Regions from separate parts of the Metallumcola ferriviriculae genome, predicted to be linked through region 4. Evidence: riboswitches for the same ligand, from Rfam matches in the RefSeq annotation. Region 4 holds a riboswitch; each other region holds the start of a gene.

Region 1 (7,786 bases), 280 kb from region 4:
GCTTCCATCATGAGAATGTGCTGCCATTGGCAGGCAAGATTGTTGAAGCTGTGAAAGCTGGTAAGATTAGAAGATTCTTTGTCGTTGCCGGCTGCGATACACCGCTAAAGGGTCATGATTATTACCGAGAACTTGCACAAGCGATACCCAAGGACTGTGTAATTCTGACCACTTCCTGCGGTAAGTTCCGTTTTAACGACCTTGACTTTGGTGACATTGATGGCATTCCCCGTCTAATTGATTTAGGGCAGTGTAATAACTCCGGCTCTGCGGTGAAAATTGCCCTGGCTCTTGCTGATGCTTTTGACTGCGGTGTCAACGATCTGCCGCTGTCCATCGTACTTTCCTGGTTTGAGCAAAAGGCCGTGGCTATTCTCTTAGGATTATTTAGCCTTGGAGTTAAGAACGTTTACGTAGGGCCTAAAGCACCGGAATTCCTCACTGAAGGAGTAGTAAAAGTGCTGCAGGACAACTTCAATCTACAGCTCACCAGTGGCGATGCAAAAGCTGATTTGGAAAAAATGTTGGGCTAAACAAAATAATAATGCAATCGGAAAGAGAGCGGCTAAAAAGCAAAGCCGCTCTCTTTTTTCGTCTATGCCGGTCAGGAATACTGCCACACCCGCTGAACCCGGCTGTGCGTGAAGGCAGTATGCGCCAAGCCTTCATTAAATTTGGACCTGCTTAAGCCAAGGATTTTTACTTAGCCAATCTTTCTTCGAGACCAAAGTAATGTTCATGGCCGGTGTTCTGATGACATTCAGTACACGGTCGTTGCCGGGTGATAAGGTCTCCATGATCCACAGGCTCTTTGGGCAGGAGCGGTGCTTCAGGAAAATCCTTATTGCTGCCTAAATGGCACGAGATGCACTTGCTTTCATAAAAAATACCTTTCACAGGTATAGGGTCTTTTTGGGTATAATAGGCGACAAGATAGCTTAACCCTCGTGCTTTTGACTCGATGAAGCCTCCTGGCCGCTGGTACTCGTGACAGCCGAAACAGTGAACTTCCTGATGCGGGGACTGCTCCCAAGACTCTACAAACGGTTTAACTTCGTGGCAGCTTTTACAAAAATCGGTGGAGGATGTAGCCCCATAAGTTGCAAAAAATGCAGCTATGCCAAAAAGAAAAATAATGCCGAGATACCCCAATGCTTTTAATAAGAATTTGATCATGCACCAAAAGCTCCTTCAACGCGGCGTTTGCCATTAGTATAGACAGTATTCGACATATAATTCAGCGTTTTGACCGTGGCCAACAAACTTGTCTAGAGAATAATTCCAAAAAAACAAGATTTTCTTTTATATTGAATTACTTTGCATCTATGTCAAATACTTTGCAGTCTGCTTTATGCCAATCAGGGAAAATTAAGACTAGATAAAGCACAAAAATGGGAGGCAGTAAAGTGGCTAAAAGAAATTTAAAATTGATAATCCTGGTTTCGGGATTTTTACTTATCGCAGTGACAATTCTTGGTGTGGAATTTTCTTCGCAGCCGCGCTTTTGCTACAACTGCCATGAGATGGGCATGGTCTATGAAGCATGGCAGACCGGCTTTCATCAGGATATTTCATGCCTCAAATGCCACGCTGAACCCGGAATAGACGGCTTAATAAGGACTAAGGCAAAGGGATTACGGGAAGTATACGTACATTTTACTAACCCCCAGATCGAGCCGAAAGCCGAAGCGGATACCTGGGAATTTTCTCAAAGGTGCCTAGCCTGCCACGATATTAAAGGTAAGGGCGGCCCTCACAACGAAAAGCACTTCGCAATGGAATTCACCTGTGTCAGCTGCCATAAGGGTATTGGGCATGACCCAGATAAAAATGACAAATTGCCGTCTAGAGATATTTGCCAGAAGTGCCATGGGTAGAGAAAAATTGCGGGAAACTCCCCGTATTTTTTTTATTGACCGCGTCATGAGGTTAGGATTATTGGGAAATAACTTAGAAATGTAATTGATTTTGATAAAAAATAGGTGATCCCCGGCAGCTAAAGGCAACTACAGGGGATCACCTATTTTATTATCTGTTTTTAATAGTAGGTCTGTACATGTCTAAAACGCCAAGGACAACATGAGCTGCACCAAATCCAGCTATCCCGGCAGCAATTGGCCCGGAAAAGGCTGTCACGCCGACAGTGGTTACGGCAGCTCCTAAACCTGTAACTACCCAGCTTGTGGTATTACGAGTTTTCATGCGGTTAAGCACCTCCATTTAAATGACTTTTCTATAGTATTTGCATTTGGGGTAGTTAGGTTTCAAAATGTTTCTACCAAAAAAGGATTAATTCTCCGAAAGGGTTTATTCCAGGTTTAAAGTTTCCTGTAATTTTTTATATTTATCGGCAGTCATGTACGCCACATTCCTTGTTTTACTGAAAATTACAAGATAACTTCCTCGGGACCAAGGCTGAATTTCCACGACTTTATCGAGGTTAATGATATAACTTTTGTGTGATCGGAAGAATGTTTCCTGGCTCAAGCGTTGTTCGAGGTTTTCCAGAGTTTCATTAATGTATATTGCATTGCCATCGGTAGCATAGATTATAGTCTTCCTATTTTTGCGGCTAATAAAGACAATATCATTTGTTTCAAGAAAGATGAGGTTACGTTCGATTTTTAATGCAAGTTTATTTATAATCTTTTTTCTGATGGAATTTATAGGTTTATCAGATTTTTTAATTGCAACTGTGCTCAACCTGTTCACCTCCGTCAAAATTACCTTCAATGAAAAAAACTACCCGAAAGGATAGCCTCATTAGTCTGCACATCCTTCGGCAACTGGCTGCCATGCCCCTAAGGGTTTAGGCCCTATAGCTTTGCGCCCCCGCTTTTTAGCGAGTTTGCCATTATCGAGATAGATTTGTATTCTCTTACTTAGGTAAATTCCATTATTAGGTATATTTTTCCTGCAAGAAGATAGGTTTTATTTCCTACATTTAGAGTGATAAAGCCCTATTTTCTGCGGTTTATCCTAATAGTACCACCTTCATCGCCGCCCGACTTAGAACTTGCTCTTTTAATACTTTTAGATTCGGTGTATATATGTGAAGTTTTAGACAAGCAAATGGAGGTTTGGTACAAGGTTAGAAGCGGGCATTCCATGGTTATGATAAGCTTTATTTAGACCCCTAGTTTAACTCTCATCAAGGTATGGGTAAGGTGAACTTACTTAAAAAACTTTGGAGGGGGGTGAATTTAAATGTTTACCTATGGTATTTTAGGTACTTTGGCCGGTGCGGTTACAGCGACTGTTTTGGTTGTGGAATTTTTAAAAGGAATGGGACCGATAAGAAGTGTGCCAACACGCTGGATGGCCTTGGCAGTAGCATACTTGATTATTATTTCTACATCTATGGCCACGGGCCAGTTCAATCTACGGGATTTACTTCTTTATTTTCTAAACAGCTTGCTTGTAGCTGCTTCAGCATTAGGCAGCTGGGAGGTACTTAAAGGTAAACTTTTTGGCTGAAAAAGGGGTATCAATACCGGGTATCTAACCGGTGACAAAGGAGTGACAATTTCCTAAATGACAGAAGAATTAAATGATACTAATATTAAGTGACCCTGCGGCGGCGAGCTGCAGGGTCACTTGTAACTTGTCTAAAAGCCCTTTAAAGTTGCTATGTCCTTAACGGAGCGTATATCTAAACTTTCGATAGCTAACTCAGTCGTTGGATTTAATTGAGAAAAAATTTTGCTTCCAATCGGCATAAGTGTCAATATCCTGTAGTGCTTCTTCATATATAGTCGGCAGCGCCATCAGCTTCTACCAGAATGAAGGAAAAGTAGTTTTTCAGTACTTCGATCCAACTTGGCGGAACTCCGTGAAGTTAATCAGCGTGATTTTACTTATGGGAGGGGCATTGGCCAATGCACTATCATCTGCAGCCCAGGTTGAGCTAAACTTTTTGCCGCTTACTCCGGAAGCCATATGGAAACAAAAAGGGGGTAGCATGCAGTGATAGCTCATGATTTTGAATACTATAAGCCGGAATTCCTTGAAGAGGCCCTGGAAATATATCGTGTTTTGGAATCGGAGGGGAAAAAGCCGGTCTATTACGGCGGCGGTACGGAGATAATTACCATGGCCAGGGTAAATAATTTCTTTACTAAGGCTGTGATTGACATCAAGGGAATTCCCGAATGCAGAAAGATGGAATTTGAGGGAGATCAATTAGTAATCGGCGCAGGCGTAACCTTGACGGACATTGGCGAGTCCGGCTTATTCCCCATGCTGGGTGCTGCAGGAGGAAGGATTGCTGATCATTCGGTCCAGGGTAAAATTACCTTGGGGGGAAATATCGCCGGCACCATTATTTATCATGAAGCGATACTGCCACTGCTTCACGCTCTTCGTAACCAATTAGGCCTTACCGGACCAAAGCCAGGCTGTGAAAACGGGGATTGCGGTGCATGTACGGTGCTGGTTGATGGTTGGCCCATCAAGTCCTGTCTGATGCTGGCAGTAGAGGCGGTGGATCATGAGATAACTACTGTGGAAGGGTTACAAGGGGCCCTTGTCCAACAAGCTTTTGTAGACAATTGGGCGTTTCAATGCGGCTATTGTACCTCAGGATTTTTAATGGTATGTCACTCGTTAGCAACAATTCATCCCGATGCGGACGACCTAACTATCCAGGCCTGGCTGCAATCAAATCTCTGTAGGTGTACCGGTTATGAAGAAATAAAAAATGCAGTGAAAGCTGTATTGGCCGGGCAATCGAGCTAAAAAATAAAAGAATTTCATGCCATTCGCACTTAATAGGAAACTATCCATAACCTAAATTTACAACTTACAAAAAAGGCCAGCGGTTTGCCCGTTGGCCTGATAGTTTTCACTGTGGTTTTATACCTGTACTATCAAGTAATCTCCGGTTTTCATCTTTATCACATCTGCCTTAATTCCTTTGGCAATTTCCAGAGTCATATTTTTTTGTTCCTCTTCATTTTGGGCTAACAGGGTCAGCTGCTTACCGCCTAACACCCGTTCTTTATTTAAAGTGATTATAGCCAAAATTTCTGCCTTAGGTTTTCCTATATTTTCGCTCACGGATTATTCCCTCCCTGCCAGATTGGTATCCATTACATGTGGTGTTTTCCGAATGGCTTCCAATAATGGAGTGTTCTTAACCGTTCGAATCATGCGTTCAATTTCGCCCTCAATAGGCACTATCATGATGACCAGGCGGCCCTTTTGATAATCTTTACGGGTAAAACTATATCTTTTTACCCCCAGGGATCGGGCGGCATCAAAAAGTATGGCCTGCCTTTGGCCGAAATTGTCCAGCATGATGCGGAAACGCTCTTCCCGAGGGTAGATGATTACTGCCAGCCCTTCTTCGGAAACCAATTGCTGCCCCCGCTCGAGACCGACAAGATTGGTAACGTAGATATCATCAACATATAACTCATCGTTCTTCATGGTTATCTTTGCTTCTTTAACGTCAGCTATATCACCTACCGTTTTACCCTTGGAAAGCCGGTGAAGCAGGTAGAGCACTGTCAGTCCCACTGCGATGCCAATACCCATGTCTAATACCAACCATAACTTGTTAAAAAATTGCATTGTCAGACTGGTGCTGAAGGATACCAGCAGGGCGACGTAGTTTCGGGCCTCAAATGTTTTAGAAATACCGTCAATGTATGCTGCTCCCCGCTTTGTGAACTCAGTCTGCTCCAAGTTTGCCAGGCTTGTCGCTTCCATTTTTCTTACTTCCCGAAACTGCTGGATTGCCAAAGCGAGAAAAGTCACAGCGACGAAGTTCTTTGTTACCAAAGCAGGAATAGCAACTGCACCTAAAGCAGCTGCAATAAATCCTATTACAAGGTGAATTAGATATCCGTTGGGGTAGCTGGGGTACTGCCGATAATCCTCTTTTAGAGTGATTGTCCGGGCAAATGTACCGATTACAGTACCGGTAATGATCATTAATATTTGGTGAGAGGTGATTAAACCTTGATTCACTAAGCGCGCCTCCTGGATTAATTCTAGTGTGGCCTCACCAAATATTATCCACAGTATTGGGTTTTCTAATTCTAAATGGGATAGAAATCTTTTTGTTGTCGTTCTAAAGTAGAGGGGAGCATTAAGGAGTAGCCCTGTTACCAACCATTTAATAATAAACAACAAAAAGGGCTTCAACATTTGTTGAAACCCGTAAGCTATTGGCTTGCCAAACACCGCGTTATAGATACGTAATATTGTCCGGCACTAGACCTTTTTACGAGCGAGACTACCCAAAATTATTACATGCGCGGCAGCACCGCCGCCTAATATTGGTATCAGTTTACCGAAAGATTCGGGTGCCGCAACAGCCGCACCAAAAATAACTGCCGCCCAAATTATCGCGCTGCCCGTAAGAGCTGTTTTCATTTTTATACCCCCCCTAAATATACTAATCACTATCGACATTTCTTTTTTCCCACCGCCGGTAAAGAAGGAACAAGACATACAATGTCACGCTGCTGCAAATTAAAGCTATAACAAATGTAAGAACCCCTTCTACAAACGATACCACTGTTCCCTGGAAAATCTGTACTGCTAAGATTGAGCCTGCCATCATCAATGGCACCGCCCAAAACTTGTAGCGGCTGCTACCAAAGGGATTAACTCCCTGCAGAACCTCGCCAAAAGCAACATAAAACGAAGCAGCGATCCAGATAATAAAATAGTCACCATAGTCACTGAATTCCTGGTTAAGATAAAACTGCCGGTAAAGGGTAACAACCAGGAAACCCCATAGCATAATATAAAATGCCCTGGAACTAATTTTCCTTTTGGTTTCCACAATACGCTCGTCAAATTGCCTTTTCAAAATTTATGCCCCCTAAATTACGAATTCAAACTAATATCTGTCAGTAGTCATGCCTGGATAAACTAATCTTCCCAAAACAGATCGTTGAGTGTTTTAGACAGTGCTTTACAAATCGAGATACATAAATTGAGGGTAGGATTGTATTTCCCCGACTCAATCAGACCTATTGTTTGTCTTGATACTCCAACTATTTTTGCCAACTCTTCTTGGGACAGGTCTTTTTCCACTCGAGCCATTTTCATTTTAATGTTCTTCATATTGCTCACATCCAGTATATGATTTAATCATCCCAATCTTCCCAGCTTTTTTTACTGGCCTTTCGAGCTACGGCATCGGTTATTACCATAAAGGCGATAAAAAAGGGGCAATAGATCATTAAAGATGCGAAAAAGGTTTCATCCACTATCGTAGACCTGTTAAAAATCGTCACCCATATCACCCCAAAAGAGTTTTTTTCTTATAGTCATTATAATATATATGCGACTAAATGTAAACTATATATTGCATTTTGCAGTTTATAATTTACTATGTCAGTTTATGGTAAGAATTTTATTGATTAACAGTGGCAGGAGGGGAGAGGGCATAACTTTGGCAACTACATTCAGGGCGGGGTGTATAAAGGCAGCCTAACTCATATAAGAGAAATGGACTACTAGGAGTCCAAGATGGCAATAAAAAAGGTTTGGGCAGCTTTTCTTAATCTGCACAAACCTCAAATCTTAAAAGTTGGGAGACAGGAAGTAATTAAAACTATTTTTTATTTAGTTTTACCGCAGTACCGTAAACAAGTATTTCCGCCGCCCCCTGCATTACGTTGGATGTGGTGAAACGAATATTAATAACTGCATCAGCGCCTAGTTTTTCCGCTTCCGCCACCATTTTGGCGGTAGAAATTTTCCGTGATTCGTTGATCATTTCACTGTACTCCTTCAACTCACCGCCAACAAGTTGTCTAAACATAGC
Region 2 (7,786 bases), 350 kb from region 4:
TTGGTACTGAATTTCTTAAGGCGATACTGCACTCGATGCTTATTGGCTTTTTAGGGGGTTTTGTCAGCTGGTTCTCACTTGGGCGATCAGCTACGCAACGACAGGAGCAGATTAGAAAGCGCTTACCGGATGCAATGGACTTGTTGGTGATTAGTGTCGAAGCTGGATTGGCGTTTGATATGGCGCTGCAAAAAGTAGCCCAGCAATTTCCCGGGCCGCTTGCTGAGGAATTTAATAAAACCTTACACGAAATGAAAATGGGTATGTCTCGTAAAGAAGCTCTAAAGGGCCTTGGGCGACGTGTGGATATCGAGGAACTAAAGGGAATGGTTAGCGCCGTTATACAAAGTGATCAGTTAGGATCAAGTTTAGCTGGGGTACTAAGAATGCAAGGAGATCTAATTAGAACCAAACGGCAGCAGCAAATTGAAGAACGCGCAATGAAAGCGCCGATAAAAATGCTTTTTCCTTTGGTTTTCTTTATCTTTCCCTCGATGTTTGTAGTGTTACTAGGTCCCGCGTTTATAAATATTATGAGAGTACTAGGTGATATGGGAAAGTGATTGTTAACTTAAGCATAAGGGGAAGGGGTCTGTATGACTGGAATTAAAGAGATGGTAATTAACCTTAGTTCAGGGCGGGTTCTAGTGAAAGATTTAATAAAGGCAGATTCCTTCTTGAGGCGGTTAAAAGGCCTAATCCCTTATAAAGGTCTTGAGCATGGGGAAGGGCTCTTACTAACACCCTGCCGAAGCGTACATACTTGCTTTATGTGTTTCGCTATTGATGTCCTTTACTTAGACGAAAATATGACAGTAATAGCCGCCTTTTCCGATGTAGGCCCTTGGCGGTTTTTGCCTGGGCGGAAAGGAACAAGGCAAGTACTGGAACTCCCGGCAGGGACTTTGGTGGCTACAGGTACAGAAAAGGGACACAGATTACAGTTCGGACGGAACTAAGTTAAAGACTAGCTAGCAGTTTTTTTATAAGATTAACCTTGCTATATCATGTAAAATTATTCAATTTAAGTAAATATGTTGAAAATACCATAGGGGGAGGGGTTACCTTAACAGTTTGTTTATTTAGAGGTTCACATCGGCGGGGAAAAAAAAAAGAGGGAGTGTGAATATTGAAAACCATAGGGCTAGGTAAAGGAAAAGGAAGCAAAGTATTATCAGTTTTCATAATTATAAGCTTATTGCTGGTCTATGTTATCTGGGACGGTACGTTACAAAAAGCATATGCAGGAAGTACTCAATTTAGTTTGAGAGGTATGACATACGATAATACAGGTGGTCTTGATTGGGCTTCGGGGTCCGGTAATTTGTCAGGCTGGCGCGAATTGCAGGGGGTCCCATATAGGATGGAAATTAAAAATGCGGAAGAAGGAGTAAAATATCGTTTTGCAGTTTTTCACGATCATCAGGATAAAGACAGCGGAATATATGGAGTTGAAACTGTAGGTTCGCCATCGGTTTCTGACGAGGCTTATGCATCAAATTTTAGTTATGAAATAGTTACTGATAGCAATTCCCAAACAGACCTCATAGGTTATGAATTCACGGTATCATTTTCTAAATCAGGTGATTACGAGGTGGAGTGGGAGGCCTACATTGCTTCAGGAGCACATGAATTCCCCGGTGCTTCGCTGCATGCCCACGCGGGGTATCTTTATGTCAATGATGTGAAGGATAGTATAGGTAAACAGGATGTTCCCATAGATTTAGTCAAAATGCCATCAATAAGTGTAACTAAGACAGCAGATAAGAGCAGCTATAATGTAGGGGAGACTGTTAACTACAGCATTCAGGTGACAAACGATGGTGAAACAGATTTAGACAATGTGACTGTAGTGGATTCCAAGATTGACTTAAATATAAACATTGGCTCCCTCGGCGCCGGTGATATATGGAATCATGACGATACTTATCCAGTGACTGATAGTGATCTGCCGGGTCCCCTTATGAATACTGTAGAGGTCCGCGCTACACCGCCAAGGGGTGAAGATCTGACTGAAAGCGCCAGCGTATCCGTTGATTTGCAGGTGCCGGCTGAACCTGGCTTGACAATAGTTAAAGAAGCCGACGTAATAGAAGCAGAGGCAGGGGATACAGTAAACTACACAATTACAGTGGAGAACACCGGTAACGTAACCTTAAGCAATATAGCTGTAACAGATACAATGTTAGGTTTGAATGAGGTAATTGTTGAATTAGCTGCGGGAGCAAGTGAGACCCTTACCGGCAGCTACGAGGTGCAGTTAACAGACTTCAATAATGAAACGTCCAATCTGGTTAATACTGCCACTGCATCAGTCACTTATGAGCAGGAAGAGCTAGCAGTTAATGATGACGCGACGGTAACCTTAGTAGAAACCTTTGTGGCTGACCCAGAACTGACCATAACTAAAGACGCCAGCCCAACCCAGGCTGAGGTAGGAGATACAATAACATACACTATCATCGTGGAGAATACCGGTAATGTAACTTTGAACAATATAGCAGTAACTGATGATATGTTAAGTTTGAATGAGATAGTTACCGAATTGGCTGCGGGAGCAAGTGAGACCCTTACCGGCAGCTACGAGGTGCAGTTAACAGACTTCAATAATGAAACGTCCAATCTGGTTAATACTGCGACTGCATCAGTCACTTATGAGCAGGAAGAGCTAGCAGTTAATGATGACGCGACGGTAACCTTAGTAGAAACTTTTGTGGCTGATCCAGAACTGACAATAGCTAAAGGAGCCGACGTAACAGAAGCAGAGGCAGGGGATACAGTAAACTACACAATTACAGTGGAGAACACCGGCAACGTAACCTTGAGTAATATAGCTGTAACAGATGCAATGTTAGGATTAAATGAAGTAATTAATGAGTTAGCCGTAGGGGCAAGTAAAACCCTTACCGGCAGCTACCAGGTGCAACCGGAAGACTTTAACGGTGAGGCAGCAACACTAGATAACACTGCTTATACTTCAGTAGATTATGACGAAACAACTATTTCTAAAGATGCTACTGCATCTGTGGATCTAGTCAGCAGTGGCGGTGGTGGCGGCGGTCATCACCACCACTCAAGCCATAACCCCACTGCAGTGGATAACGAGGCAGCTACGGACAGTAATAACTCAATAAATATTGACGTATTAGCAAATGATGATGATTCCAGAGGGCACTATTTAACAGTCATTGATGCAACTTATGGTAATCATGGGGAAACAATGATAAATGAAGACGGTACGATAACATTTATCCCCGAAACCGATTGGTCCGGAAGCGATCAATTTGAATACACCATCGAATGCTCTAGTGGAGATACGGATACGGCAACTGTTGACGTGACAGTTAATGAAAAGATAGCACTCGAGGAGACCAGTGACACCGAGGAAGATCAGATAATCGAAGTCTTCCCGGAACCACCCACAACTGGGCCTGAGCAGCCTCAACCATCAGCTCAACCGCCAAAAGACCTGCCGAATACCGGCGGCAGCTATTTATGGCCGGTCTTAATTGGAATTAGTTTGATTGGAGCAGGTTTACTCTTGCGGAGAAAAAAGCAGTTAGCTTAGGTTAAAAAGAAATTGGGCGCCATCTTGCTCGCCGCTTTAGCAGTACTTGGGGGGGCGGGCGTGGCGTCCCATTTTTTTGTGGAGGGAATCTTATGAAATGGTTATATCGGTTTTTAATAGTAGTGGGCATTGTTTTGGTATTCAGTCCTGTTGCCGCAGAAACTTATACATACTATCAGCAGGGAATCCTTAATAGTAAGCTGATGGCTGATGCTGGGCAAGTTGATGAGGAGGATCCCACCGTTGTTTATCCCGAAGAATTAACAACGGTGGAAGGGTTTAGCGAAAATAGCAGGGAAGAACTTCAAGTGAGTAAACCGGTAAAAGAAGAACCAATAAATGCTCCATTTAAATTAACCATCCCTAAAATTAAGCTAGATGCCGTGGTGGTTGATGGGGTGGGCAAGCAGGATTTGCGTAAAGGGCCCGGTCTTTACCCTCAGGGCAGCCTGCCCGGTGCACCGGGAAATGTAGCAATAGCAGCTCACCGTACTACATATGGCGCTTGGTTTAACCACCTAGATCGACTTGGTTCCGGAGATGAGATTACTATTTCTCGGGAAGGCCGCGATATTATCTACCAGGTCGAGAAAGTATTTACTACTACCAAAGACGACTGGTCGGTAATTGAGCCAATGGGCTATAATACCTTAACGTTAACCACTTGCGATCCGCCGGGATCCGTAAAAAGACGTTTAATCGTCAGGGCTCGGCAGGAGGCAGAGGGTGATGGCGACTAGAGAGTACTAGGGACGTTATCTATTTCAATACTATAGTCAAAGGAAATATTTAATTTACCGCCTTTATAGCTGCCGCTTATAGGCAGATCACCGTAATTCTGAATAATATAGTAACCTGCGGATAAAGAGCCAAAACGGCTGTTGGTAGCAGTGCCTAGGGTCGGGTCGACAGGTATCCAGCCTTGTCCCGGTAGGTAGAATTCGGCCCATTGATGTCTTTGTTTTTCTAATCGGGACGAAGAGCTAGTATCAGCTAAAACTTTCGAGTAGTGGGCAAAACCGTTAACGATCCGGGCAGGAATACCTGCAGCCCGATTTAATGCTACGAACAGGGAGGCATATTCTACACAAGTGCCTTCGCCTTCTCTAAGGCCGGCAAGTGCGCCTTTGTCTGCTGAGGATGCGTTAAGGTTATATTGCAAAGAGTCTCTCGTATAATCATAGGCGGCTTTGGCAAATGTTAAAGTTTCACTGGTGGTTTTCGGTTTACTATCGCCATTCAGTGCATTTGCCACTTGGCGTATTTTATCAGAATCGCTTTCAATCTTTTCTTCCTGCTGTAAATAATTTTGCAGCTGCTTACCGGTACTTTGATTGATTTCTTCTTTTTTCTTTGATAAAGAGAAGGGTATTAATTTAATAATATATGTTTGTTTGATAGGAAATTTCTCTCCCGCAGCCAGGCGTTTAACTTGAAGCCTGGCTTTTTTGTTGCCTCTTGTGGTTATAGTCTCAGAAATAGGTTCGATTGAATAAATTCTTGACAGTACTTTCTGGTACGGTGAGTTGATTTGGGCCATAGTTGGGATGTTTAAAGAGATATCCCGCGCAGGCTCAGCGCCGGAATTTTCCACCCAAACAGTAACCGTCAGTGCATAGGTTTCAGTAGTATCTGCAGAATTATCGGTATTAGAAAAAGCCGTCCTCGTAGGAAATACTAAGATGATAAAAGCGAGTGAAAGCGTAAGCACACTTTTAAAAAATCTAGCATTATTCATTTGATTTCCTCTCCCCCATAGAGACCTTATACCAATAAGAAAGCCTGCCACAGCAAGGCGCCATAACAGACCCAAATCAACAATATTAGTCGTTGGCGGCCCGGCTGCCGTAACTCAAAATGAGTTTTAGACCCGTAGCTTTGCGTCCCTGTCTTTCGACAAGTTTGCCTTTATCGGACAAGCTTTGTCCATATTTTACCAATAAACTACTTATTTGTCTACAATTAAATAAAAAATTTATCAACTTAAATTTAGAAGGAAAAAATTCAAGGGGCATAGATTATTCTTTAACAGAATAACTTGTACAGGCGGTCCAAAAGTAATATGTCAGAAATTTCATTATTATCTTGACAATAATTGAAAGGGTTAATTATAATGGACACAGAATGAATCTTCATTCAGTAATAATGGGGGTGTTTACTTTGGAGGAAAAAAGAGGCGGGCAAAAGTATGATGCGATTTTGCAGGCCGCCGTAAAGGTCTTTGCCCAAAAAGGTTTTCACCGATCTCGAGTCAGTCAAATTGCTGAGCAAGCAGGTATCGGCGATGGTACGGTCTACCTTTATTTTCATAATAAGGAAGACATCTTAGTTTCACTTTTTCAAGAGCGCATGACTGATTTTGTTTACCATTTGAGGCGCCGTTTAGAGCATACCACAACGTTTTATGATACGTTAAAAATCTTGATTCATTATCATTTTGAAGTGATGGAGTTCAATCCCGATCAAGCAATAGTGACCCAATTTGAGCTGCGACAGCAAAATGCAGACATTAATGAAGGGATATCTCCATATTTACGCAAGTATTTTCGCATAATCGAGGAGGTGGTGGATAGAGGGAAGAAACAGGGGTTTGTGAAACAGGACATACCTACTGTGGTGGCCCGAAAAATGATTTTTGGCACCATCGACGAGGTAGTGACAGACTGGGTTAACTGTAATTGCACCGATTTTCTGAAAGAAATGACAGAAATTGTTTACCAGCTATTGATTTATGGCTTATTGGACAGCAAAGCAAGTGAGAGGGGAAACTTGTAAAGGAGGTTGAGATGAATATGCAGATTAAGAGTGCAGCGGTATTAGGAGCAGGCATAATGGGTAGTACCATAGCGGCGCACCTGGCGAATGTGGGTATTCCAACATATTTGCTGGATATCGTGCCCAGGGAACTGACAGAGAAAGAAAAGTCTCAGGGTCTTACTATGGAAAGTCCTGCCGTACGTAATCGCCTGGCAGCCGGTGGTAAACAGGCACTACTAAAGGCTAAGCCTGCACCGCTCTACAGTAAGACGGATGTTGAATTAATAAATGTGGGTAACTTTGAAGATGACTTAAAGGTTTTGGGTGAAGTTGATTGGATCATTGAGGTTGTAGTGGAAAATTTGGCTATCAAGAAAAAACTATTTGCCAGGGTTGATGAGTACCGCAAACCCGGTACTATCGTAAGTTCCAATACTTCCGGTATTTCTATCAATGCAATGATTGAGGATATGCCGCAGGAATTTAAAGAACATTTCCTCGGAACTCATTTCTTCAACCCACCGCGGTACATGAAGCTTTTAGAGATTATTCCTGCCAAGGAAACTAAGCAGGAAGTAGTAGACTTCATGATGCATTTTGGCGAGCGGGTACTCGGCAAAGGTGTTGTCTTGGCTAAGGACACCCCAAACTTTATTGCCAACCGCATCGGTACTTATGGCTTGATTGCTACCGCCAAGGAAATGCAAGAAAGAGGGCTGAGCATATCCCAGGTTGACGCAATCACCGGCCCGGCTATGGGTAGACCCAAGAGTGCGTCTTTCCGAACTTTAGACATGGTGGGTCTGGATACCTTTGTCCATGTGGCTAATAATGTGGTGGAAAACACGGACAGCGCGGAAGAAAAGGCAGCTTTTGACGTACCGAAATTTATGCTTGATATGGTGGATAAAAAGTGGTTGGGCGATAAGAGCGGTCAAGGGTTTTACCGTAAGGAAAGAACGCCTAAGGGTAAGCAAATTTTAGAAATTGATTACAACTCTATGGACTATAAGCCCAAGGAAAAGGCCGGGTTCGCTTCATTGGAAGCTGCTAAAGCCGCACCGGGAAGCAGTGTAGATAAGTTGAAGATGCTGATATACGGTAAAGATGAAGCAGCGAAGTTTGCTTGGGAGACCGCTAAGAAAGCGCTGCTTTACACTGCGGCTAAGATACCCGAGATCGCCGATGATATAGTCAGTATTGATAAAGCGATGAAGTGGGGCTTTAATTGGAAGATGGGACCATTCGAAACATGGGATGCCATTGGTGTTGAAAAGTCCGTAGAGCGAATGAAGCAGGATGGAGAGGATTTGCCGCCACTTGTTGAAAAACTCTTGGCAAAAGGGTATAAGTCCTTTTATAAGAAGGATGAAGGCAGGTTATATTATTTCGATTTAGAGAGCGGCGGCTATAAGCCAACTATCGAAAAGCCTGAAATCATCCAATTGAAAGAAATGAAAA
Region 3 (7,786 bases), 210 kb from region 4:
GGAAATTGGTTTGATGAAGGCGCTAGGCGCCAGCGGTTTGCAAGTGGCTCTTATTTTTTTAGCAGAAGCTGTATTGCTGGGTTTAATCGGCGGTACCGTCGGTTATGTGGTGGGTTTTGGCTTTGCGCAAATAATTGGGCAGACGGTTTTTTCCGCCGCTGTTACGTTTAAATTACTTGTAGTACCGCTGGTACTTCTATTATCTGTGGGAGTAGGCATTTTGGGTACTGTGTTGACTATGGGTAACGTATTAAAACTGCAGCCGGCAGAAGTGCTGCACGGGAGGTGAGCCTATGGGAAAGACCGATATGTACCTGCGTTTAATTAGAGGCGCGGTACTTAAAAGAAGATCACGAATATTGATATCTCTGCTGGCTGTTGCTCTTGGTGCAGCGGTGGTATCTGCAATGGTAAGTGTTTACTATGACATGGAAGTGAAGATGCATAGAGAGCTCAGAACCTATGGTGCCAATGTCGCCGTGGCTCCGGCCAGCGGCCAGCAATACATAGGTCAGGCAGAATTAGAAAGATTAACAGCCTCTGTACCTAAGAATAAATTGATAGGGTTTAATTCATATCTGTATGGCGTTGTGACGGTGGATGGTCAGCGATTGGTCGCGGCAGGGACACATTTTGACCAGGCGACCAAGGTTAGCCCTTATTGGAAAGTAGAGGGAGCATGGCCGTCAGCCGGCAAGGTGTTGGTTGGTAAAGCTGCTGCGGAGAAACTACAAGTTAAAGTGGGGGATAAACTGCTGCTGGCAGCTGAAAAGAGTACTGGCCGGATGGCACTAGAAATTTCCGGTATCTTAAGTACTGGCGCGATAGAAGATAACCAGCTATTCATGGATATGGAGATGGCCGAAGGACTTTTTGGCTTACCTGGTCAAGTAAATATTGCGTATGGGAGTATCCTTGCAGATGCCCAGTGGGTGGAAAAATGGGCTGTGAATAATTCTGACTCTAAAACTTATGACGCAAGGCCTATTAGAAAGATTTCTCAGGCGGAAGGTAATATTTTGGAAAGAATTAGTGCCTTGGTATACTTGCTAGTGATAGTTATTTTAGTCTCTACTTTATTATGTTTAGCCAGTACGGCTATGGCTATGGTGCTGGAAAGGCGGCAGGAAATTGCCCTTAAAAAGGCACTAGGTGCTGACAATGTGTCGATAATGAAAGAGTTTTTTGGTGAAAGCATTATTCTTGGAGTGGTGGGTGGTTTTCTTGGTTGGCTGCTTGGACTGGCGCTGGCGCAGGCCATCGGCTATAGTGTTTTTTCGTCAGGAGTGACAGTTCGCTGGCAGGTGATGCCTGTAGTGCTGGGGACAGCAGTATTGTTAAGCTGCTCAGCAAGTCTATTACCTATTAGAAAGGCAATCGCAGTGCAGCCGGCGGTAGTGTTGAAAGGTGATTAAGAAGGAGGAGGAAAATGGATCCAATTTTGTCTTTAAGTAATGTATCCAAGATATATGCTTCTGTTCATGCCTTGGATGATGTCAGTGTCAATGTTGATGAGGGAGAATGGGTAGCGGTGATGGGCCCTTCCGGTTCTGGAAAGACTACCATGATGAATGTGATCGGTTGTATGGACGTTCCGACCCAGGGCGGCGTCCGTATCAATGGGATTGAAACGGGTAAATTAACGCCTCGGCAGTTAACTAAACTGCGGCGGGAAAAGATAGGATTGGTTTTTCAGCAGTTTCATCTGGTGCCGCACCTTACTGCTGTGGAAAACATTATGCTTGCACAATATTATCACAGCATACCTGATGAAAAGGAGGCACTGAAGGCCTTGCAAAGGGTCGGGTTGGTGGAAAGGGCGCAGCACCTACCAAAACAGCTGTCTGGTGGTGAGCAACAGCGGGTCTGCATCGCTCGAGCACTGATTAATTACCCGGACATTATCTTGGCAGATGAACCTACCGGGAACCTTGATAAGGTCAATGAGCAGATTGTGATAGACTTATTTAAAAAGCTTCACCAGGAAGGACATACTATTGTAATGGTGACTCATGATCCTAAAATGGGGCAGCTTGCCCAGCGGCGAATTGAATTAGAACACGGTAAAATTTTGCGGATTGGGGCGGTTAATAAGATAATTATGTCTGGGTAACCGGGCGTGGCTGCAGCGTTTTTGCTAAACTAAATGTGGGCCATACCAAGGGCATCAAGCTCCATTCACGTGCTTCTTATTATTTTGAAGTGGCAGGAAGTTTTATAAAGAAAATTGTACCCTTATCATGGTCTGTTTCAAACCAAATCTTTCCGCCATGTTTCTTTATTGTCACTTGAACCATGTAGAGACCCAAGCCGTTGCCGCCCTGCCGCTCATAAACAAAGGGCTCGAAAAGGGTTCCTTGAATATTCTCTGAAATTCCTGGCCCATTGTCTTCAATTTTAATCGAAAATTCATTATTCAGAAAGCTGGTAGAAACAAATAATTTTCCTCCGGAATCTAACACTTGCACAGCATTTAAAAGCAGATTGTAGATTGCTCTTTTAAAGGCTTTAACCTGCAGCGTAGCAAGAGCTTCACCCTCTATTGAACTAGTAAGAATTATGCCCTTGTATTTGCACAAAAAAGCTATTTCTCCAAGTACTTGTTGCACTACGTTACTGGGGTTTTCCTCTTCAAATCTTTCTTCGCTATATAAGCCCAGTACGTCTTCCATCATATCCGCCAGGTAGTCTATTTGTGCAACAATTTCTCTGAAATATCCCCGTTCTTTTTCGGTGACCGCATTTGTTACGCCCAACTGACTGATACCTTTAATAACAGTCATAGGATTTTTCAAGTCATGTACGGCTGTTGCCAGTAATTTATCCGTTGAAGCTGAGAGGTTACTTTTAGTTATAGCTTTCTCAGCATGGCGGTCAATAAGAGTCTGTTCAATTGATCCGGCAGAGGTTAAGGCTGATATAAGTTTTATTGGGTCAGGGAATTCCGCAGGAACAGTGACACCTATTGCACCTATAATACTACCTTCTTTATTTCTGAGGGGAACGCCCAAACATCTATAAGAATGATATATTAAACAATAGTGGTCTTCGCCGCATACTATTACAGGTTCCCCAGTAACTAAGGCGGTACCGAGACCGTTATTTCCTATCGTTTCTTCGGCCCAATTAGCTCCTAGACAAAGAGCTGTATCTTCCCCACCCAGTTTTTGGGGAGTGCCATATGCGTCAATAATCCACCCTTTATTATCGGAAAGTACCACCATATGGTGAGTGCCATATAAGCTTAAAGAAAGTTGCTGTAAATACGGCTTTGCTGCTTCAATTAAATCTTTGTTTGCATCTCTTTTCGCCCGCAGTTCTTCTTCACGCAGGATTTTACAATTAACGTTGCCAGGGTCTATACCAAGTTTTTTACAGCGTATCCATGACTCTGCCGTAAAGCGTTTTATATTTGTTTTTTGGAGTACAGCTTCCCATTCTTTAAGTTCTTCATTAGTCTGAGGATAATGAAACTTATAGGTTACCATCTTTAGCATGATCCTCCATAAACATATTTTTAACTTCCGGCCCCAGAGATGTTGCCACGGTTATGGGGGGGCACGCTTCTTGGGGAGGGGTTTCAGGCATTTTCCCAGGATGAATTGCTTCCAGTATGAAGTTGCATTAATGGGGAATATTTTTCTGCTGTGGATATCGCCCCAACGTGTTTTGGTATAAATCTAGACAGGGGATCGTATTCATTTTTTAATGGTGGGAATATTTTTTAAATGGTTTTTCCATGCAGATAATCTCTATAAATTTATTAACCAAATAACTATCAAATTGAATATTACTATTATTTTTAAGTTCATTAAAACAGTCTTTTAAAGATCGTTTTTTTTGGTATGGTCTTGCGGATATCATTGCATCAAAGGCGTCAGCTATACTAATAATTTTTGCACCTAACGAAATCTGGTCCCGGTTCATTCCGTAGTACCCAGTACCGTCCATTTTTTCGTGATGTTGACCAACAATAGGCAATATATTAGACGCCCATGGATATTTGGTTAAGGCAAGCATTCCGTTCTTTGGATGTAGTTTTACCAGTTCCCATTCTGTATGTGTTAGCTTGCTTGGCTTATCAAGTATAGCAGTTGGTGTATATATCTTACCAATATCATGCAACAAAGCTCCTAGGGTAATTTTTACTAGTTCATTATGAGAAAGCTTTAATTTAGCAGCTAATAAGTAGGAAAGCAGCGAAACATTTAAACTGTGTTGAAAGGTTAGGAAGTGGTACTTATTAATCTTTTCTATCAACGTTACTATACTTTTAACAGCAGTTTCGTCAAATTCAGCTTCCTTTACTTCATTAATTTTTAGTTTGTTTAAGACATAGAATAAATCGGGCACAGGAAACGCTTGTTGTCGTAAAACAGGAATCAAGATACTTGCTCCTTTCGGCAGCTCGGCAGCCATAGTTTTCACCGTAGGCCCATAGCTTTGCGCCCTTGTCTTTCGAACAAGTTTGCCTTTATCGTAATATCATGCATAACAATATTTTGCCAAATTCGACAACACTGTTCAACCTAGTGGTTGCATATAACCATCTATCGTGCTTAATTAACCAATTGTCTGGGGTGTTAAAGCAAGTTGTTTACAGGGATGTTAATTTTAGGATATTCTTTCGGCCCAGCTAAAGTCTATGAAAGTAATAAGTTCACCCCTTCAATTAGAATGAAGGGGTGAACTCATTTTTCAGCTTTTCAAATTGATACCTGCTCATTAAGGCCTTCTTGTCATAATTCAAGAACTCAATTTCGTAAGACCTATTGCCTAAGTCAATAACTTTTAGTATCTTTTTTTTGTTTACAATGAATGATTGATGTACTCGCAAGAAAACATCCTTATCCATGGCAGTTTCCATTTCGTTAAGCGTCTGTTGAACTTTACAAATATCGAAGTCGGAATGTACTAATGCCTCTTTTCCTAACTTTTCAATAAAGATAATATCTTGCGGATCAACAAAAAAGGTTCCGTGTTTATTTTTTAAGATTAGTTTACCACTTTTTTCTTTTCTTCTTTTTAGGCGTTGGGCAAGCGAAGACAACACATCGTTAATCTTTTCTTTTTTTATTGGTTTTAAAATGTACTCAAAGGGATGTACCGCAAAAGAATCAATAGCATACTTAGAATAACCGGTGATAAAAACAAATTCCATATCTGGATAGATATTGTACAACATTTTTGCCGTATCTATTCCGTTTAAGTTTTCTTCTGCGTTCAATTCTATATCCAACATTGCTACATTTGGTTTATATTTGTATGTCAGCTCAATGGCTTCCTTCCCACTTGAGGTAGCTATAACTTCTGATACTAGTGGACTTTGCTGGATAATCTGTTTCAGGTATCTCTTTGTATAGTGTTCATCTTCTAGAAGCAAAACCGTAAACAACACAATATCAATCCTTTACTTTAAAGCTTCAGGAACATCGGGTTCGTATAGTGACCACCAACTTTGTGTACTTACACCCATCAGCGCAGTAAACAGCGCTACTGAGGCCAGACTGGATAGGCTCCATACTTTAATTTTTTTCAACATTAGTTTTCACCTCCTTTATTTGGTATATCTAATAAATTATCAATAAATCTAATTGGTTTATACCCGAAGGGTGTCATTAGCAACGAACTAGCACCCAGACCCACTAAAAGGGCAAAGGCCTCCTGCCTTCTATCAAACATTAACAATATCAAGGAAGCGGTTACTATTCCCAGCAAAATTCTTATTGTCTTGATCTTTTGTTGTGCTCTTAATTTAGGATTAACGATGGTTTTTTTTTCAGTTCCTGCAGGGACCCAGCGGTAAACTGTTTGGGCAGTCACCAGCGTCACAAAGAGAAGAAAGAAGAGTAGAAAATTATCAGTTACGTTTACCAGTGACAACCGAGCTAATATCAGCAGCATCAGCACACCTAAAACCAGGCATCGTAGGTAAGTACTCAAATGTACGCCGCCGCCAAAAAGGCGCATTGGGATAAATGATAACAAAACAAATAACATTGGCCAGCTGATGCCCAAAAAGTATGAAAGGATAAGCAGGCTGATTAACTTAGTGAAAGAGCCTAAAATAATTTCCAGGCCGTATGCATAAACCTCGATTTGTTGATCAGTTTCAATATTGTGACTAATGGCTTGCGCCAGAACTAAGGACAGCTTTTTTATCACCTTTATCACCCTTCACTGGTATGGAGACAATAAAAGTAGTTTTTTCTTTTAGAATGACTTTTATATTTCCATTGTATTTTGAAACCAATTTTTTCACCAAATGTAAGCCATAGCCTCTGGCTTCCGAAAGTTTTGTAGTATAACCGGCATTAAATATTTTGGTCGAATTTTTTTCCGATATAGTCACTCCACTGTTGGAAACATAAAAGTTGATATAACCATTTTCCTTTTTTATCTCTACGGAGACGCGTTTTTTGCCTTTAAGTGGTAACACAGCCTCCAATGCGTTATCTATCAGATTACCTAAAATGCTGCATAATTCCCAAGAATTTACATGAAGACGGGACAAATCACATTTTACGTTAAAAGCAAATTCAATCCCTTTACTTTCCCCGACCTGTTGTTTAGTATTTAACAGAGCGGTTAAAGCGGGGTGCCCTACTTGAATTGTATCCTGTAAATACCAATATTCCTCCACCAACTCCTCTAGATAAGACTCTGCCGCTTCTATTTCCCCCAGATAGATCATGGCCTGAAGAGTTTGGATATGTCTTGTATGTTCGTGTTTCTGTGATTGTAGTAATGTCAGTAAGGTTTCAATGTTACTAAGGTGTTCTTTCAACAAGCTGACTTCGGTAATTTTCTTTGTATTTTCCTCATGTTTTTTAATTGATAAAATAATCAGCACAGTTAAAACGGCAATAATAATATCTATATAAGGCAATAGCCGTTCTAAAGCATAAAAACTTTTTTCTATGTAAACATAATGATTTACCATAAGTATAAAAAAAGTCTGTAACAAAATAATTATAATTGCCCAATAATTGCTGTATTTACTCAAGGTTCTCATTCCTAATATTCTCGCTAAGGTCATAGAGAACGAAATCGAATTTAACTACAATTATATATAGTAAAATCATAAGAACAGCAGAGGGGATAAACAGCCCAAAATTCCACCAAGGATTGGTTTTCGTAATATCTAGGTCAATTGATAAGGTATTAAATAAAATCGGCAGGGTTAGAAATTGTGTAACACCAGTCAACAGAGCGCCAGTCATAACACAGATAAATCCTTTTAGAAGCGGTACCTGAGAAAAAGCGTATAATAATAAGGTTCCGAACACCAACATAACTATTGTATGTAACCCGAAGAAAACAGGTAATAACCTTGCCAAATAGCCGACAAAAGCAGTTAAGAAGGAAATTAGCAGCAACTGTTTAACGGTTATCTTAATATTAAACAGTCTTAAGCTTAGTGACAGCAGTAGAAACGTTTCCGGCACACTTTCGACTAAAGCAATATACCAAGGTATAGGATGAACCAAAGGAACTCCCCCTAAAATTTAATTTGATATATTACTTAGGGACTTTGTACTAATTCTCCTTTTTTCAACACTTTCTTTCAAAAAAGTGTATTTAACCACATAACCGACATATTTAACCATTTTCATGAAACTACCCAGTGATGTTATGGTGCTTTTTCCCCAACACCTGACAACGTGACATAAATGAAGAACAAACTATCTAGACCCTTACCAACTTGAGGAATTAAATTCCTGGCAGGAATTGGCTGCTTCTAGGTCTTTTTGCAAAAAAAGTTCCATAAAATACTACAAAAAGT
Region 4 (7,786 bases):
GTATACAGGTCTGCTGTATAATCAAGCATTACTTATTGAAGGGTTGCCGATAGATGATCCGGTGGAATTTACAAACAATATCTGTAAAATAATGGTCTAGGCAAAAGCCGCTTTCAAGCCTTAGTGCTTGAAAGCGGCTTTTCCTTCTTCTGAGACATCGGTGGGTCATACCGCCATATAAGAATTATCTTCTAGCCTTGTTACTCGTCACGAGACAACTCCTAGGGAAGGGAAATTAATCCAGGATAAATTGAAGGAATATTGTGAAAATTGTAGAATTGTGTAGAAGAAAAAGGAATGATTTGCGTAGCTAAGTAACGCTCGGGTTAGCTGAATAGCGCCTTAAGTGGTATTAATAAAATACCAGTAATTAATCAGGGAGCTAAGTATTAGGCGAAAGCATGAATGGGGGTATAGAATGAATGTTGCTATTTGCATTTACTTATTGCTAGTGGTTCTTTTGGGAATAGTGGGTATTTTAAAAACAAAGACATTTGAGGACCACGTGGTTGCCAACAGGGAGCTGCCTTGGGGAATTGCAGCCTTAAGCATAGCTGCTACTTTAATTGGGACGGGAGCGACCTTGGGTGTAGGAGAAATGGCCTACAAAATAGGGATTTCCTCCATGTTATATCCGACAATTTTAGGTGTCTCGTTATTAGTTTCGATGTTTGTCGCGGCTGCTCGTTTTCGAGCATCAAACTGTTACACGATACCTGAACTTCTGTCTGCGGATTATGGTGAAACCTCACGTTACGTGTTGGCTGTAGCGACAATCTTGCGTTGGGTTGGGCCGACAGCAGCTCAATTTCTCGCCGCCGGGGTAGTATTAACAAGTATCACGGGCTGGGATTTAACTATTACAATTATAGTTAGTGCTTGTGTTATTCTCTTTTATACAATATTGGGAGGCATGTGGTCGGCCTCAATTACGGATGCACTTCAAGTGATTGTAATTTATATAGCCTTAGTATTGCTGTCTACGTTGACTATAAAAGAGTTTGGCGGAATGTCGCAACTATTAAGTAAACTACCATCAGAGTTCTCATCTTGGACTAACGTCGGAATTGTGCCACTGACGTCCTGGCTGGGAGGACTTATTTCTCTTGGTTTTGTCAGCCAGCCATGGTTACAACGTTGTGCATCTGTGACAACGCCTAAGAATGCAGTAAAAGCGGGGATTTTAGCAGGACTCTTAGTGTTGCCGGTAGGTTTACTATCAGCCTATGTTGGAGTGTTGGCTAGGGTTCAGTTACCTGGCTTAGATGCAAAAGCTGCAGTGCCAGCGGTGATTATGAATACCTTTTCTCCTTTTGTTGCGGGTATTTTTGTGGCATCTATCATTGCTGCTGCTATGTCGTGCGCCGATTCTTGGATCCATTCCTCCGCAACGTTAATGGTAAAAGACATCTATTTGAGGATTAAGCCTAATGCCTCTTCAAAGGAAGTTTATAGAATGACGGTTTATTCGACAATTTTTGTCGGTATTCTTGCTTTGGTTTTGGCCTTGATGTGGAAGGGTGGTATTATCATGTTGGTAATGTTTACTGGTGTATGGTCATCTGTAATTTACATTGGTCCATTATTGGTATCTTGGTTCCTTCCTATTAAATTAAAGCCGAGAGTAGGTTTAGGTATTATGCTGTTTTTATTAGTGTTGGGACCAGTTTTACTATTTTCGCCGAATTATATCTTTAAAGTTCACCCTAACTTTTCATTAGCTATCATTGCTTTAGCTGTCACAGTTATTTCCTTATTAATCCCCGGTGCCACATATTCAGATCATAAAGAAACAGTCTACGATCAAAGTGAAGTTGAAGCATAAGTTACTTACTTGAACAGAGAGTCCCATGGCTGGCTAAAAAGCTAAATCCGGATTAACAATAAAATATTACCCGAATGTCCCAACAAGGGGGACGGTTCCTTTCTAGCTATGAATTAGGCGGATGCTTTTAGGCCATTAATATTTTGTTAAATATTAATGGCCTTTTTTAGTCACCCGGCATGGCTCAGTCTGATCATATTCATAAAAAACGACCTAATACGACAAATTTTTAGCAAATAATAGCAGGTATACCTAATAATGTGTTGAATAAAATACTTGTTTGTTAATTTTTGTCGTAGTTTCCAAGGTGTACTTACTTTGTAAAACGATAAGGCAAACCTGCTGAAAGGCAGGGGCGCAAAACCGAGGGCCTAAGACTTCTATCATGGGGTTATGGTAGCCGGCTGCCAAGGAGGTACTGTTTTTTTTATGCTTTTTTTACACCATTAATTTTTTACCTAGGCTAAACAATCGAAGCGATTTTTGCTATCGGAAATGCATCACTACATTATGACAGCATAACTAATCATATTTGGGGGTATCAACATGAAAAAATGGACAGGGACAAGAATCTTAGCTGTGGCGCTATGTGTTGCGTTGCTATTGCCGTACACCGCTTTTGCTATCAATAGTGGCGATGGCGATTTATCGAAAGGGACGACGGTTATTACCGAATTGCTGCCGCTTGATGATACGGTACTGAAGCAAACCGTCGCGTATGACACCCCGGTAGAGGCCTTGGCCCTGCCCGATACACTAAACGTCAAGGGTTATGTCTATGATGGAACGGTGACTGAACCTGTGTCTGAGACCATGACCATTGAAAGTGTAGGCTGGACGTCAAAACCAAAATATGATGGTGCTGCGGGAGAATATCTGTTTTTGCCTGAGCTAACGGCCTATTCCGTTGACACTGATACCGTGCCAAGCATTTTACTAACGGTAGCCAACCAGGAAGTAAAATCGGTCGCTGGCGATATCTATAACATTGAAAACAATGTAGAATCGGTTACTAGCGATACATATAACACTGAAGATAATGTGGAAACGGTCATTGATGAGATATATAACATAAAAGATACTATTGACTTGGAAGCCATGAAAGCAGGTTTGGAGGAAAACCCCAAACCGATGACCTTAGATGATGCAATGGCAAGCTATGAAGTGCAGCCTATGCTAGATACCAAAGAGCAGACCTTTAAATCCACTGCGTTTATGACCCAAAGCTTCTTTACTATTAATTCAGTGCCGGTTACCACTTATCCGGATACCATTGTGGTAGGAAATGATAACGATAATAATGCTCATACCGGTGTGTCCGATGGCGATATGGATTCAATTATGTTTGGCTGGACGACAAACTATCCGATAGAGTTTTCCTTTACCCTGAATAATCTGCCTACGGAAAGTGCCTATATTGCTATTAAGGCTTATGATGTAGACGAGGAGTCCGGTGAGAAGGATTATGTGTTTATCAATGACGCCCCTGCCGGGTCGGGTTCAGCAGGAGCATCCATTGGGAATTTGTCCGGTAACAATGGTATTTGGAATACTACTGTGCTGCAAATTCCATTGTCCAAGCTGAGATTAGGCGAAAACTACGTTTCTATTAACATTTCCCCCGGCTGGATTGTCATTGTTGACTGGGCCCAGCTAATACTGGACGGTGGTGCGGTGGATACAAATATCTCCAACTATTCTATCCAGTTGGACGATGCGGTGCAAAACGGCAGCAACGTGGAAATTGCTTCAACAGTTAACATTGAACAAAGTGGATCGACAGATTACTACACAGAGTATACGCTGAATAATGAGGCCGGAGATAACCTTGACACCTATTTCGGCAGTGCCGTCAGTGAGGAATCCGCTTCCCTGGCCATGCCGCTAAATTCACCTACTGGTACTTACACTGTCACCGGGTTAATTAAGGACAAGGCAACTGAAACCATCAAAGCCAGCGATAGAATTACCTTTGAATTTGAAAGCGGTAAGGTGCCGGTATTTGGAGTAAGGATTGACCATACACTTTCGCCGTCCACTTTGACTAACGGGAGTGTCGCTATCCAGCTTGCAGTGGAAAATGTTGACCCCACGGTTATCAAGGATGTACAGGTATGGTATGGAAGCGCCAATATTACCGGCAGCACCAACGGCAGCATTACTACGGCGCATCAGACTGTTGGCGAAAACGGGACTTATGCCTTTGCAGCGAAATATATATTGAATGGTGAGCCGCGAATAACTAATTACAAGGTTACGGTATCAAATATCGACAAGGTCGCACCTACTATTAACGCTAGTGATGTTTCCGTTATGGAGGATGTGGAGGACGCTACTGTAACTGCTGCTATTAATAGCGCCATTACCGTCAGTGATGACGTTTCGCTTCCAAAGGATCCTTACACTATATCATCCATTAGCGGTTTTTCATCAACTCTGGCAGATAAAACTGTCACCATTACCGCGCAGGATACGGCGGGTAACGAAACGACCAGTAGCATTACCCTCTCGGTTGTACCCAAGCCGCTGCAGCTTACCCAGCATGACGTAACTGTAAATGAGGCGGCACTGACTGCCTCCCTGTCTGGGGTGCTCGATTATACCGGCGGACTTAATATTACCGAAAGCGGCTTTGTCTGGGGGATTTCTCAAAAACCCACCTACGAAGTGAACAGCGGCAAAACATCCGTGGCCGGAGCATTGAATAAGGGGGGCAGCATTAGTGCTGTGGCAGCAAGTCTTGTCCCAGGCGTGAATTATTATGTTCGTGTTTTTGTTAAAGCGGATGGTATCTATTACTACAGCGACCAGAAGAGCTTTGGCATCGGCGCGCCGCAGTACGGCAGTTTCAGCGTGAGTGCTGATGCAGGGGTTATACCTGCCGGCGGCGGCACCGCGGTATTTACCGTCAGCCGCCCTTCCAATCAAACTGAAGGCAGCCAAGTTGTTTATTTCCGCACTGCTAACGGTACGGCTATCGGCGGCGTACATTTTGCGCATAAAAATGGTACTTTGACCTTTGCGGAAGGCGAATATTCGAAGTCGGTTGAGGTAACTGTCAGTGGCGTTTCTAGGGAGTATGGGGGTAACCCTGCCACTACCTATCAAAATGCAGCACGTAGTTTCTATTTGGAACTATATAAAGTAGCAGGCGGGGCGACTGTTCAGACAAACCGGGCGAAAAAAACTATTGCTTTGGACAGCTCTAAGCAGGTTGCTGCAGAATCCTTTAATCAATATAACGCAGTTGGTGAAATAAACGGCGGAGATTATTTTATCCGAGACGACGGATACACATCAAATGCAGGTGCAAAAGATACCGTTAGTTTTACTAAAGTAAATAATACAGGTACCGCTTATTTAGATGCCGTAGCAGACCATTACGCACTGAAGTTTGACCTGACACTTTCTGAAGATGACGACGGCTACCAGTGGATACAAGTGTTTGAGGATTCTGAGTTATATTTCGGTAAACTTGAACATAATGCAGGGAGCTGGGATTCGACAACCGAAACCTATACATTTCCTATGACTACCGATGGCGAAGCGATGGCGGTTTATCCAAGCTCATGTCTGACCGAGTACCGCGGGACACTGACCGATGGAAACAAAGCTGTTAACATCGGTAAAAGAAAAACTGTCTATGTGCAGTATGATGCTGAAGGCGACGGTGATGATGATTGGTATAAGAAACATTTTGCACCCTCCATCCGTGCCATTGACACCACAGAGCCGCAGCTTATCGCAATTGCACCGATGGCGGGCGGCACGTACAGTTATGGGGATGAGGTTTACGTGAGCCTTATCTTTAATGAAGTAATCGGCAGTGCTTCCGGCGTAACCATCAATACAAACCTTTCAGATACACCCTTTAGCTACGTGGAAGGTGTCGGTACCAATGTACTGGTATTTAAGGGCACCGTGGACAAAGACGACCAAAACTTCACGTCTGTTGACGTAACTGCTGTTAATAACAGCAGCAGTATTAGGGATTTGGCGGATTATGCCGGGGCGGCTTCGGGAGGCACAGCCGGCGGCACAGGGATTGACGCCAATACCATTCGCCCGACTATCAGCTTCTCAGGCAGCAGCACAGGCACTTTGCCTAAACATACTGCTGTAACCACCATTGGCTCCGCTGTTTCTGCTAAGTACGCTTGGTCGAGCAGCACGACGATGCCGGTTTCCGGTTGGATGGATTTTTCCAGTGCGGCAGGCGGCACCTTATCGGAAAGCTTGGCGAATGGAACACTCTACCTTCATGTATTGGCAACGCACTCAAACGGCAACACTCGCTGGGAATATCAAGCATTTAGTTTCCAACAGCCAACCATAGAGGTAACGGTTGATAACAGTGCATGGGCGCAGGTCCGTAATATTAATCTGGTAGTTTCAAACAGTGCCAATGCACAGGTGAATATTTCTATGACCGGTGCCGGAACAGGTACTTATACCGGCAGCCAAACCGTTAATGTGACCGCTAACGGCACTTACGCATTTACGCTAACTGACGATTACGGCAGCAAAATCGTTGAAAGAGTGGATGTGTCTAGACTGGATCGCACACAGCCAGTTATAACTATCGATGAATATGGCAATACCGGAACAAGCTATAACTCACTGGATTTCGGCACTTCTGTCACGGATGAAGCTGGTGGGTCCGGGATTGCTGACCTACAGTACGTCTGGACGAATAGTACAACTGTGCCGTCAACCGGTTGGAAATCAATGGATGTTGGTGGTGGAGCAATTCCCACTTATAACACAGTGGGAACGGCTTATCTTCATGTAAAGGCTGTGGATAATGCTGGGAATATCGCTTATGCCCACTCGCAAGGGAATACAGTGGCGGATAACACGCCACCGGTTATTGAAGCAACGGGTGCTACTTTGTCCGCATGGCAGCAGGGAGATGTAACGTTAGACTATACTGTAAAACAGGCTAGTGCGGATATTAGCTTTATAGATGCCGCGGGAACAGTGATGCAGGGTGCGAACTTGCCTACCGGCTATCCGCACACCGGCAGTGTCAGTGTTAGTAAAAATGGTCTCTACACGTTTACAGTGATAGACAAAAACGGCTTAAGCGATACACAAAATATTGTGGTAAATTTCATAGATAACGAAGCTCCTGATGTATCGTTCGGTTACGATGCCGGTAATACCGCTGCCAGCTGGGCACAGAACAAAACAGTGACGGTAACCGCCAACGATAAAACAAGTCCTGTAGTGGACGCAAGTGGAACTGTCACGGGCTACGACGGCAGCGGAGTGGCTGCAGTGCAATGGAAAAGAGGTGCTGATGGCACCTATGCGGCAATTACCAACGGCGGCAGCTTTGTTGCAGACCAAAATGCCACCTATTATATTAAAGTGACTGATGCAGTGGGTAACAGTACGCAGTATGCCCTGCCCATCAGCGGCATTGACTCATTAGCCCCTGCGGTTAGTGTTACAACACCGGCAGGATGGCAGGACACCGTATATAATGCTATAGTGGTTTATTCTGATGACTATAGCGGCATTGCTTCAGCAAAATATGCCATCGCGGACAACACGGACGTAACCCCCGCCGGGCTTTCGGACTTGCCGGCAAGCGGCGGCACTGTAATGGTATCAGCTGAAGGAAGCAACTATATCTATTATCAGGTGACGGATAAAGCGGGCAACGTAACTTCCGCATGGGCGGATGCAATCAATATTGACACCGCCGCCCCGGTCCTCACCGTGTCCGCTAACCAAGGCACGGCAGACGGGGATGCATATAATTCCGGGGACTGGACAAACGAGGATGTAGTATTCACTTTAGGAAACAGTGTGACGCAGCTTTCAGGAACCACATATCAGGTAAGCATCGGCGGCGGCACGTGGCAGCCTGTCACTGGAAATACCTTTACAATTTCTAGCGACACCAACACCACCTATCAGTTCAAGGCGGTGAGCGGCAGCGGCATAGAAAGC

What was found. Region 4 has a riboswitch for cyclic di-GMP ahead of MFMK1_RS06060 (S-layer homology domain-containing protein). Riboswitches for the same ligand answer to the same signal wherever they lie in the genome.
Region 1: it holds a riboswitch for cyclic di-GMP, as region 4 does, so the genes downstream of both, MFMK1_RS07405 (LytR/AlgR family response regulator transcription factor) here and MFMK1_RS06060 (S-layer homology domain-containing protein) in region 4, are expected to answer to the same signal.
Region 2: it holds a riboswitch for cyclic di-GMP, as region 4 does, so the genes downstream of both, MFMK1_RS07765 (transglutaminase-like domain-containing protein) here and MFMK1_RS06060 (S-layer homology domain-containing protein) in region 4, are expected to answer to the same signal.
Region 3: it holds a riboswitch for cyclic di-GMP, as region 4 does, so the genes downstream of both, MFMK1_RS04980 (HD-GYP domain-containing protein) here and MFMK1_RS06060 (S-layer homology domain-containing protein) in region 4, are expected to answer to the same signal.

What each region holds. Positions count from the first base shown of each region.
Region 1 is NZ_CP121694.1:1,485,807-1,493,592, forward strand. It holds gene hcp (hydroxylamine reductase) at 1-533, shown strand, start outside; gene MFMK1_RS07390 (NapC/NirT family cytochrome c) at 700-1,176, opposite strand; gene MFMK1_RS07395 (cytochrome c3 family protein) at 1,407-1,877, shown strand; gene MFMK1_RS07400 (hypothetical protein) at 2,029-2,202, opposite strand; gene MFMK1_RS07405 (LytR/AlgR family response regulator transcription factor) at 2,308-2,703, opposite strand; cyclic di-GMP riboswitch class I at 2,779-2,863, opposite strand; gene MFMK1_RS07410 (hypothetical protein) at 3,208-3,477, shown strand; gene MFMK1_RS07415 (hypothetical protein) at 3,833-3,970, shown strand; gene MFMK1_RS18470 (2Fe-2S iron-sulfur cluster-binding protein) at 3,967-4,737, shown strand; gene MFMK1_RS07430 (capping complex subunit for YIEGIA) at 4,855-5,058, opposite strand; gene MFMK1_RS07435 (YIEGIA family protein) at 5,062-5,973, opposite strand; gene MFMK1_RS07440 (hypothetical protein) at 6,220-6,381, opposite strand; gene MFMK1_RS07445 (DUF6773 family protein) at 6,404-6,823, opposite strand; gene MFMK1_RS07450 (helix-turn-helix transcriptional regulator) at 6,886-7,080, opposite strand; gene MFMK1_RS07455 (hypothetical protein) at 7,104-7,253, opposite strand; gene MFMK1_RS07460 (YbjQ family protein) at 7,574-7,786, opposite strand, start outside.
Region 2 is NZ_CP121694.1:1,548,621-1,556,406, forward strand. It holds gene MFMK1_RS07745 (type II secretion system F family protein) at 1-563, shown strand, start outside; gene MFMK1_RS07750 (DUF192 domain-containing protein) at 597-959, shown strand; gene MFMK1_RS07755 (DUF7507 domain-containing protein) at 1,130-3,568, shown strand; gene MFMK1_RS07760 (sortase) at 3,661-4,308, shown strand; gene MFMK1_RS07765 (transglutaminase-like domain-containing protein) at 4,305-5,306, opposite strand; cyclic di-GMP riboswitch class I at 5,398-5,485, opposite strand; gene fadR (fatty acid metabolism transcriptional regulator FadR) at 5,729-6,343, shown strand; gene MFMK1_RS07775 (3-hydroxyacyl-CoA dehydrogenase/enoyl-CoA hydratase family protein) at 6,355-7,786, shown strand, end outside.
Region 3 is NZ_CP121694.1:989,705-997,490, forward strand. It holds gene MFMK1_RS04960 (ABC transporter permease) at 1-289, shown strand, start outside; gene MFMK1_RS04965 (ABC transporter permease) at 294-1,415, shown strand; gene MFMK1_RS04970 (ABC transporter ATP-binding protein) at 1,430-2,113, shown strand; gene MFMK1_RS04975 (ATP-binding protein) at 2,193-3,497, opposite strand; gene MFMK1_RS04980 (HD-GYP domain-containing protein) at 3,706-4,419, opposite strand; cyclic di-GMP riboswitch class I at 4,400-4,483, opposite strand; gene MFMK1_RS04985 (LytR/AlgR family response regulator transcription factor) at 4,673-5,398, opposite strand; gene MFMK1_RS04990 (cyclic lactone autoinducer peptide) at 5,411-5,542, opposite strand; gene MFMK1_RS04995 (accessory gene regulator ArgB-like protein) at 5,542-6,165, opposite strand; gene MFMK1_RS05000 (sensor histidine kinase) at 6,125-7,006, opposite strand; gene MFMK1_RS05005 (hypothetical protein) at 6,999-7,490, opposite strand.
Region 4 is NZ_CP121694.1:1,201,383-1,209,168, forward strand. It holds gene htpG (molecular chaperone HtpG) at 1-100, shown strand, start outside; gene MFMK1_RS06055 (sodium:solute symporter family protein) at 419-1,825, shown strand; cyclic di-GMP riboswitch class I at 2,148-2,237, shown strand; gene MFMK1_RS06060 (S-layer homology domain-containing protein) at 2,372-7,786, shown strand, end outside.